One region of the Cupriavidus sp. 01L46 genome, then DNA from elsewhere that is predicted to be linked to it. Evidence: predicted binding sites of a transcription regulator. Region 1 holds the regulator's gene; the other holds the start of a gene.

Region 1 (5,039 bases):
GTGGATCAGGTTCAAGTGGCCGACGAGATCGGCCGCGGACGTGGCTTCACGCGCAAACTCGACATCGAAGGCGCGGTCCGCACCCTCCAGTCCTGCTACCCAGGAGAGTTTGATATCGGCTGCGTTGTCGTCGAAGATCGACTGCGAGGTGACGCCAGTGAGTTCCATTCGGGTGCTTTCAGGGGCGGGCTTTCAGTGCCGGATCAAGGGTGCCATTGCGTCAGCAACTGGTGCACGTCGTCGGGGGTGGGCAGGGTAGCCAGTCCTTCGCGCATCTCGCGGTCGGACAGCAACTGGGCGATCTCGGAGAGAATTTCCAGATGCTGCTGGGTGGCCTGTTCGGGCACCAGCAGGAAGATCAGCAGCGCGACCGGCTTGCCGTCGGGCGACTCGAAGGGGATCGGCTCGGCCAGGCGCATGAAGGCGGCCAGTGGCTGCTTCAGTCCCTTGATACGGCCGTGGGGGATTGCAACCCCCGCGCCTAGGCCGGTGGACCCCAGCGACTCGCGGGCGAACAGGTTGTCGGTCACGGTCGCGCGCGCTACGCCATGGTTGTTCTCGAAGAGGAGCCCGGCCTGTTCGAACACGCGCTTCTTGCTGGTGACGCTGACGTCGAGGTTGATGTTGCCGGGTGGCAGCAATTTAGCCAAACGATTCATGTGGAATGCGCAGGGTTTTCTAGTAAGCAGGCCCGGGGCCAGGAGGCGTCCCGCCGGGCGGAAAGTGGATAAAAACCAAGGCCCGAGGTTTCCACCGGTTGTCCCCCATGCCGGTGTCGGGCGTCTGGCMATTATAGAGCAGGCCCGCTTCCGCTTTGTGCATTGCAATGGCCGATGCGCTCAAGCGGTGCTGCATGCACCGGAATGGCTAGGCCAGTCAACTATGTATTGCACAGCATACACCGGTACATATGCGTTGCGGAATCCCCTGTGTGCCCCGATTGGGTAGGCCGCAATGAAAAAGCCGCGCTCTGGGCGCGGCTTGATTCCATTTTTCAAGGGACTGACACCGACGGCCCGGTATGTGGGCCGTCAGGCACGGTCATTGCTGCATCTGCGATGCGGCCATCTGATACTTGACCGCTTCACGGTCGTGGCTCTGCACGCGATCCTTGTGGCGAATCACCTGCCGGTCGAGCTTGTCGACCAGTGCGTCGATAGCGGCATACAGGTCTTCATGATGCGCTTCGACAAAGATGTCCTTGCCCTTGAGATGTAGATTGATTTCCGCGTACTGCCGCCGGTCCTTTTCTTTTGTATTGTCGACAGAGAGCAGCACACTTACGCCAATGACTTGATCGAAATGCCTGACGATACGCTCCAGTTTCGTTTCCACGTACTCACGCAGAGGGGGCGTGATGTCCAAGTGGTGTCCACTGATCTTGAAGTTCATAGCGTTTCTCCTTCTGAAAGAGCTGCATCAGGCAGGCGATGCAGCTCGGCTACAAAGTCTTACGGAGATTGACCGCGGGAATCTTGAGCGCTTCGCGGTATTTGGCAACGGTACGCCGTGCTACCACAAAGCCTTGCTCGCCGAGCAATTCGGCAATCCGGCTGTCGGACAAGGGGTTCCTAGCGTCTTCGGCTCCTATCAATTGCTTGATCAACGCACGGATTGCCGTTGATGAGGCCGCGCCGCCGGTTTCTGTGGATACGTGAGAGCCGAAAAAATACTTCAGCTCGAAAGTCCCCATCGGCGTTGCCATGTATTTATTGGTAGTCACCCGAGAGATGGTGGACTCGTGTAAACCCAGTGTATCGGCAATCTCCCGCAAAACCAAGGGGCGCATCGCAATTTCACCGTGGGTGAAGAAGTTCTTTTGACGTTCGACAATGGCTTGTGCGACGCGCAATATCGTGTCGAACCTTTGCTGGATATTCTTGATCAACCAGCGTGCTTCCTGCAGCTTTTGCTGCAATCCGGCCGCGCCTGCATCGCCTTTTGCACCGCGCAAAATCTGCGCGTACATGTCGTTGATGCGTAGCCGCGGCATCACATCCGGGTTTAGGTGGGCGATCCATCCGCCGCTCAACTTTCGAACAAAAACATCGGGCACCACGAAATCCGCTTCTGGCCGGCTGTAGGCATGGCCGGGATAGGGCGCGAGCGAGCGGATCAGTTCATGGGCGGCCTTGAGTTCCGGCTCGTCCACTTGCAGCGCCTTTTTAAGGCGCGTGTAATCGCGCACCGCCAGCAGCTCGAGGTGGTTGGTGACGATGCTCAGCGCCAGTTCGCGCTGCGGATGCTTGAGCCTGCGCAATTGCAGCGCCAGGCACTCGGCGGCGTTGCGTGCCCCGACGCCCGGCGGATCGAAGCTCTGCAGCAGCGTGAGCACAGCCTGGATCTCGTCGACCTCGAACTCGAGCTCCTCCGGCAGCTCGCTGCAGATTTCCTCGAGCGTCGTGCTCAGGTAGCCATCATCGTCCAGGGATTCGACCAGAAAGATAGCCAGCCCCTTGTCGCGCAGGGAAATCTTGAGCGGCGCCAGCTGTTCCATGAGGTGTTCACGCAGCGTGGGCTCGGCGTCGCGCAGCTGCATCGGGGTCTTTTCGTCGTCTTCGCCTTGCGGGCGGCGGGCGAAGTCGTCCAGGCTCCAGTCGCTGCCGTAATCCTCGTTGCTGTCGGAGTAGCTGTCGTCGGCTTCGGGGGCGCCATCCGGGCGGTTCTCGCTGGTGCCCTGGCCATCGGCGGGCGCCGGCGCGGGCGCGCTCTGCAGGTTCACCGAGCCGTCCGAAGACACGCGCAACGGGCTGTCCAGCCAGTCGTTCTCACGCTCGAGCAAGGGGTTCTCGGTCAGCGCCTGTTCCACTTCCTGCTGCAGTTCAAGCGTGGACAGTTGCAGCAGCCGGATCGACTGCTGGAGTTGCGGCGTAAGCGCGAGATGCTGCGAGAGGCGGAGCTGTAGCGACGGTTTCATGCGACCTATTTTATGCTCAACTTCCGTACTGATGGAACGGAAATTGCTATCGCTGGTGTCGCTATGATCGTTTGAAGGATAAAAGGCGACACCGAAGCCGCCCGGGGGCCGATGCGCGGCAGGCGCCACGCGCCCTTACATGCGGAAGTTCTCGCCCAGGTAGACCTTGCGCACCGACTCGTTGGCGATGATGTCCTCAGGCTGCCCGGACGCCAGCACCGCGCCTTCGCTGATGATGTAGGCGTGGTCGCAGATGCCCAGCGTCTCGCGCACGTTGTGGTCGGTGATCAGCACGCCGATATTGCGTGCCTTGAGGAAGCTGACGATGCGCTGGATTTCGCCTACCGCGATCGGGTCGACACCGGCGAAGGGCTCGTCGAGCAGGATGAAGCGCGGCGCGGAGGCCAGCGCGCGGGCGATTTCCACGCGGCGGCGCTCGCCGCCGGACAGCGATAGCGCCGGGTTGTCGCGCAGGTGGGCAATCTGCAGGTCATCCAGCAGGGTGTCCAGCCGGCGCTCGATCTCGGCCTTGCCCAGGGGTTTGCCATCGTTGAGCTGCAGCTCCAGCACCGCGCGGATGTTCTCCTGCACATTGAGCTTGCGGAACACCGAGGCTTCCTGCGGCAGGTAGGACAGGCCCATGCGCGCTCGCTCATGGATGGCCAGGCCGCTGATGTGCTTGTCGTCGAGCACGATATCGCCCTCGTCCAGCGCCACCAGCCCCACGATCATGTAGAACGACGTGGTCTTGCCCGCGCCGTTGGGGCCCAGCAAGCCGACCACCTCGCCGCTCTTCACGTCGAGCGACACGTCCTTGACCACGGTGCGCGAGCCGTAGCGCTTCTTCAGGTGGCGCACGACCAGCGTGCTGCTGTCCTTCAGGGTGGCGGGCTGGGACGGTGCGGTTTGGGTAGCGGTCATGAAGGTGAAGTCAGAATCCGTGGGTCAGGGGTTGACGGGAGCCGTGGCCGGCTTGAGCGGCAGCGGGTTGGCTGCGGCACCGCTGGCGGGCTGCTCCTGGCGCGGCGACAGCACGGCGCGCACGCGGCCCGACGGGCTGCCCGCGGTCGCGTTCTCGGCGCCGCCGCTGGCCGTGTAGAACTCGTTGCGGCTGTCATAGGTGATCACCGCGCCGCGGATCTCGTCGACCAGCTTGGCGCCGGCCAGGCGAGCCATGCGGGCGCGCCCGATCAGCTTGGACAACTCCTGCTTGCCGTCATATTCGATGCGGTCGCCCCAGCCGTCGATGTACTCGTCGACGTTGTCGCGCTTCTGGCGGATATAGGCTTGCTTGCCGCCCTTAGAGGTCGCGACCGCGTACTGGTAGCCCTCGGGATCGGTACGGACTTCGGCCGCGTCGGATTTGAGCACCATGGTGCCTTTGGTCAGCACCACGTTGCCGGTCAGTACATAGACCTGCTTGACGTCATCGTAGCTGGCATTGTCGGCCTCCAGGACCAGCGGCTTTTCGCGGTCGGCCTTTTCGGCGCTGGCGGGCGCGGCCAGCGTGAGGCCAAGGACGGCGGCCAGCGTCAGCAAAGCGGCCGTGCTGCGGCGCAGACAGGACGAAGTCGTCGGGAATGGATTCATGTTGGCGTGATGGCGGTTGACGCGGGCGGCTGGTGCCCGCGGGCGGCTTCAGGGCTACTTCGCGGGACTTGCCGGCGGCGGCCCCGTGATGATGGTGCCGCGTACGTTACCCAGCAATTGTACTTCGCGAGTGACATTGTTGAAGACCAGGCCGTTGGCGGTCATCACCGACGGGCCGCGGGTCAGCTTGACAGCCTTGTCGGTCTTGACGATGTCATCGTTCACCAGCACCTGGAAATACTCCGAGGCGGCCGTCATCTGTGGGTCCTTGGCAGGCTCGGGGCCCTGGGCACGCACGATGAAGGCATTGCCGAACAGGTCGATGACCGAGCCTTCCGCGTTCATTGTGCCGCGATCGGAGTGGCCGGTGACGGGCGGACGGTCGATTTCGTAGGAGCGCATGGCCGGGCGCGTCACTTCGTAGGTCTGGTCGTCCTCGAAGTGGATCATCTTGTCGCCGGTGAAGCGCAGCTTGGTGTTGCCGTCCTCGGCAAGCTCGGTCGCGGAAAAACGGATCATGTAGTAATCCGGT
Region 2 (5,039 bases), on a different contig from region 1:
AGATAACAATATGAGGAGACCCACCATGCCCCTTGCCCCAAGACCACCACGCCGCCCACGCCACCCGCCCCCGCGAAAGATTCCGGGTTTGCGCCGCACCACGCTGGCACGCGCGGTCGTCCGGCTATGCTTCCCGCTTGCGGCCGGTGCGGCATCAGCCCAGGCGGACCATGCCGCTTCAGCGAATTTCGTGCCTGCAGCGCCGGCGGTGGCGGCGGTGGCGGCGGTGGCGGCGGTGGCGGCGGTGGCGGCGAACACCGCGCCGCGCGATGCAATGCCGTTTCCGGTACAAACTGTCACCTCGGTGCCCACCAGCAATGCAGGCAATACCGGCACGATCGGGGATGGCGCCATGCTGCCCGAAGTCCAGATCGTGGCCGCCGCGCCGCTGCCCGGCATCGGCGTGGACCGCGACCTGGTGCCGTACACCGTGCAGACGGCTAGCGGCGACGACCTGAACGGCAAACGTACCGGCACCCTCGCCGAATATCTGGCACGCTACTTCACCGGCGTCAATGTCAACGACATCCAGGGCAGCCCCTTCCAGTCCGACCTCACCTACCGCGGATTTCGCGCCTCGCCCATCCCCGGCGCATCCCAAGGCCTGTCAATCTACCTCGACGGCATCCGCGTCAACGAGCCCTTTGGCGACGTGGTCAGCTGGGACATGATCCCCGAGGCCGCGCTCGATAGCGTCTCGCTGGTCTCCAGCGCCAACCCCGCCTACGGCCTGAACACGCTCGGCGGCGCGCTGGCCATGACCACCCGCTCGGGCCTGACTTCACCGGGCCTGACCGCCGATCTCTCCTATGGCAGCGGCAACCGCAAGCGCGCCGACCTGTCGGGCGGCATCCGCAGCGACAGCGGCTGGCACGCCTTCGCCGCCGGCACCCTGTTCCAGGAACACGGCTGGCGCGATCATTCCGAAGGCCGGCTCGGCAACCTGTTCGTCAAGGCCGGGCATGCCAGCGACACTACCAGCTGGGACGTGTCCCTGCTGCACGGGCGCAGCACCCTGATCGGCAACGGCCTGGTGCCGAGCTACCGCGCGAGCGGCAATGCCCTGCTGCCCGGCCTGTACGAAAACAACCGCGCCGCCGCATACACCTACCCGGACAAGACCCGCAACCAAGTCACCCAGGTAGCCCTCAACGGCCGCCACTGGATCGACGACAAGACCAGCGCCGCCATGCTCGCTTACGTGCGCACCAGCCGCCGTGACACCACCAACGGCGACATCAACCCCGATTACGACGCTTACACGGAAGACTGCGAAGACGGCTTCAACGCCGACGGCAGCCCGCGCAAGTCCCGCTGCGGCTTCACCCGGGCCGAAGGCGCCGCGCTGGACCCGGCCGTGCTCAACACCACGCATATGTGGCAGCAATCCATCGGCGTGGCGCTCGGTGCCGCCAAAGAAACCGAGCACCACCTGCTCAACGCCGGGCTGACCTTCGACCGCAGCCGCCTGACCTACTCGCAGTACGAGCAGCTCGCCACCTTCACCGACGACCGCGGCGTGGTCGCCGACCCGAACGCGCCCAATGCACTGTTCTCCGGCGTCAGTGGCACCTCGCGCGCGATTGGCCTGTATCTCTCCGATACCTGGTCCCTTACGCCCAGCACCTTCCTCACCGCCTCGGCCAGGTGGAACCACGTCACCGTGAGCAATACGCTGCGCAACAGCGACGGCAGCGAGCAGCCGCAGGAGAGCTTCACCTACCGCCGGCTCAACCCCGCGCTGGGCCTGACGCAAAAGCTGGGCGGCGGGGTCTCGGTGTTCGGCGGCTACGCCCAGAACAACCGGGTGCCCACGGTGCTGGAGCTGGGCTGCGCCGATCCGGCCCAGCCCTGCCGCCTGCCCGCCGGCCTGCAGGCCGACCCCTACCTCAAGCAGGTCGTGTCGCATTCCTACGAGGCGGGTGCGCGCTGGCGCCCGTCGAAGGACACCGAGGTGTCCGGCACGTTCTACCGCATCGACAACCACGACGACATCCTGTTCCTGCGTGCCCCCAACACCCAGCAGGGCTACTTCGCCAACTTCGACCGGACCCGCAACCAGGGCTTCGACCTCTCCGCGCGGCAGCGCCTGGGCGACTTCACGCTGCGCCTGGGCTACAGCTATCTGCAGGCCACCTACCAGGCCAACGGGCGGCTCGCGGTGGGAGAGCGCACCATCGACGTCAAGCCGGGCATGCGCCGGGCCGGCGTGCCGCGGCACACGATCAAGCTGGGCGTGGACTGGCAGGCGCTGGCCGGCCTGACCCTGGGCGCCGACCTGGTCGGCGTGTCCAGCAGCCCCACAAACGGCAACGAAGACGGCCTGCGCGCCGACCCGCAGCCCGGCAAGGCGCCCAAGTACGCGGACTGGAGCACGCCCGGGTACGCCACGGTGAACCTGCGGGCGTCCTACCGCGTCAACAAGCATTTCGAGATCTACGCGCGCGTGGCCAACCTGTTCGACCGCCGTTACGAGACCTACGGCCAGATCTCCAACGACCTGTTTCCCAACGGCAACTTGCTGCGCCCGCACGTGACGCCGGAAGACAACGCCAGCGCGCTGTTCGTCGCACCCGGCGCGCCGCGCAGCGCCTGGGTCGGGGTTGTGTACCGGATGTAGGCAGGCAGCCTGTTGCACATCCGGCCCGCGCTGTGGCAATGGCGTGACACTTTGCCCGCTCCCGCGAGCACTGACCGAGAGCCTCAGGCGGGGCGTTATGCAATGCTGCGGAGCAGCATGATGCCCGCCTGGCCTGCTAGACGGAACCAGGCAAGAGGCTGCACGGCAATTGGCTTCGCCCAACGGTCGGCGGCGGCGGCCGGGCATGCTTGTTGCAGCACCGATGCCGACGGCAAGCAAGCTTCGCCGTTACCTTTGCATGGACTATGCTGTACTTGCCTACCCCATCCTGAAAGGAGCCGCCAATGACCTGGACTACTCCCGCATACGTCGATATGCGGTTCGGATTCGAGATCACCATGTACATTGCCAACCGCTGACTGGGCGGACGGCTGGAATCCGGGAAAGCCCGCCGGCCGGCGGGCTTTTTCCTTGGCCCTGACTGGACAAACACCAGGCCATGACAACACTTCGGGTACTGGGATCGGCTGCCGGCGGCGGCTTTCCCCAATGGAACTGCAACTGCTTCAACTGCGACGGGCTGCGTCGCGGCACCATTGCCGCCACCGCACGTACGCAATCCTCGATCGCGCTATCCGAGGACGGCGTGCAATGGTTGCTGGTCAACGCCTCGCCCGACATCCTGGCGCAGATCCGCGCCACCCCGGCGCTACAGCCGGCCCGCGCGGCGCGCGACACCGGGATCGCCGCCGTCTTGCTGATGGACGCGCAGATCGACCATGTCACTGGCCTGCTGATGCTGCGCGAGCACAGTAGCGCGCTGCCGGTCTACGCCACGGCCCCGGTGCTGAAGGACCTGAGCGAAGGTTTTCCGTTGTCCCGCATCCTGTCCCACTACTGCAACCTGGAAACCCATCCGCTGCCCCTGGACGCAAGCCCCTTCACCGTGCCGCCGCTCGCGGGGCTCACCTTGCACGCCATCGCGCTGGACAGCAAGCCGCCGCCCTACTCCCCCAACCGCGCCGCGCCGCAGCATGGCGACAATATCGGCCTGCGCATCGTCTGCGCCAGCGGCAAGCGCGTGTTCTATGCGCCCGGGCTGGGCAGCATCGAGCCGCATGTGCGCGCGGAGCTGGCCCAGGCCGACGTGATCCTGGTCGATGGCACCTTCTGGACCGACGATGAAATGCGGCGGCTCGGCCTGTCGTCCAAACTGGCCCGCGATATGGGCCACCTGGCGCAGTCCGGCCCGCACGGCATGATTGCCGCGCTGGACGAAGCGCCAGCGGCACGCAAGATCCTGATTCATATCAACAACACCAACCCGATCCTGGTGGAAGACTCGCAGCCGCGCAGCGAACTGGCCGCGCACGGGATCGAGGTGGCCTATGACGGCATGGAGATCGCCCTGTGATGCCCGTACCACACCCCCAACCCGTCCCGCCAGCGATTCCCGACGGCGAGCGCGCGGCCTTCGAAGCGCGGCTACGCGCTCTGGAATCGCGCTACCACATCCATCACCCCTTCAACCGGCGCATGGCGAGCGGGCAATGCTCACGCGAACAGATCCAGGGCTGGGTAGCCAACCGCTTCTACTACCAGATCAATATCCCGCTCAAGGACGCCGCCATCCTCTCGAATTGCCCCGAACGCGAAACGCGGCGCGAGTGGGTGATCCGCATTCTCGACCACGACGGCACCGCCACCGAGCCCGGCGGCATCGAAGCCTGGAGCCGCCTCGGCCAAGCCGTGGGGCTGACGCGCGAGGCGCTGTGGTCCCAGCAACTGGTGCTGCCCGGGGTGCGCTTCGCGGTGGACGCTTACGTCAACTTCGCGCGGCRTGCGCCGTGGCAGGAAGCGGTGTGCTCGTCGCTCACCGAGATGTTCGCCCCCGCCATCCACAAGGAACGGCTGGCCGGCTGGCCGGAGCATTACCCGTGGATCGACGCAGAGGGACTCAGCTATTTCCGTTCGCGCATCCCGCTGGCGCAGCGCGATGTCGACCATGGCCTGCGCGTCACGCTGGACTATTTCCGCACGCCGGCCGAACAGCAGCGCGCCACGGAAATCCTGCAGTTCAAGCTCGACATCCTATGGTCGATGCTGGACGCCATCGAAAAGGCGTATCCCGTATGAACTCCCCTGCCAAGCCCGACACCGTAGCCGCCACGCCGCGGCTGGACCCGCTCTACCGCCTGCAGTGGGAAGAGGCCCAGAAAGCCTGGGTGCTGCTCTATCCTGAAGGCATGGTCAAGCTGAACGACAGCGCGGCCGCCATCCTGCAGCGCTGCGACGGCACCCATACGCTCGACATGCTGATCGACGAACTCCAGACGTCCTTCGGCGTGCAGGGCATTGCCACCGAGGTACACACCTTTGTCAAACATGCCTGCGAACGCGGCTGGCTCGTCTGAGCCGGGCCTGCCCACCGCCACGGTGGGTCCGCCTCTGTGGTTGC

What was found. Region 1 encodes sigma-54, which starts transcription at its own class of promoters, with help from an activator protein. Its sites were predicted from a motif close to TGGCANGNAANCTGCTTT; they were not measured.
Region 2: pqqA (pyrroloquinoline quinone precursor peptide PqqA) is a predicted target of sigma-54. The motif match lies at 2,876-2,893, and genes of this name have one in related genera.

The regions. Positions count from the first base shown of each region.
Region 1 covers NZ_JBFTSF010000045.1:34,735-39,773, forward strand. The annotation lists gene hprK (HPr(Ser) kinase/phosphatase) at 1-168, opposite strand, end outside; gene ptsN (PTS IIA-like nitrogen regulatory protein PtsN) at 204-659, opposite strand; gene hpf (ribosome hibernation-promoting factor, HPF/YfiA family) at 1,042-1,392, opposite strand; gene AC1DS3_RS10790 (RNA polymerase factor sigma-54) at 1,442-2,917, opposite strand; gene lptB (LPS export ABC transporter ATP-binding protein) at 3,053-3,838, opposite strand; gene lptA (lipopolysaccharide transport periplasmic protein LptA) at 3,863-4,507, opposite strand; gene lptC (LPS export ABC transporter periplasmic protein LptC) at 4,562-5,039, opposite strand, start outside.
Region 2 covers NZ_JBFTSF010000067.1:31,473-36,511, forward strand. The annotation lists gene AC1DS3_RS14310 (TonB-dependent receptor) at 191-2,620, shown strand; gene pqqA (pyrroloquinoline quinone precursor peptide PqqA) at 2,926-3,000, shown strand; gene pqqB (pyrroloquinoline quinone biosynthesis protein PqqB) at 3,081-3,995, shown strand; gene pqqC (pyrroloquinoline-quinone synthase PqqC) at 3,995-4,717, shown strand; gene pqqD (pyrroloquinoline quinone biosynthesis peptide chaperone PqqD) at 4,714-4,995, shown strand; gene pqqE (pyrroloquinoline quinone biosynthesis protein PqqE) at 4,967-5,039, shown strand, end outside.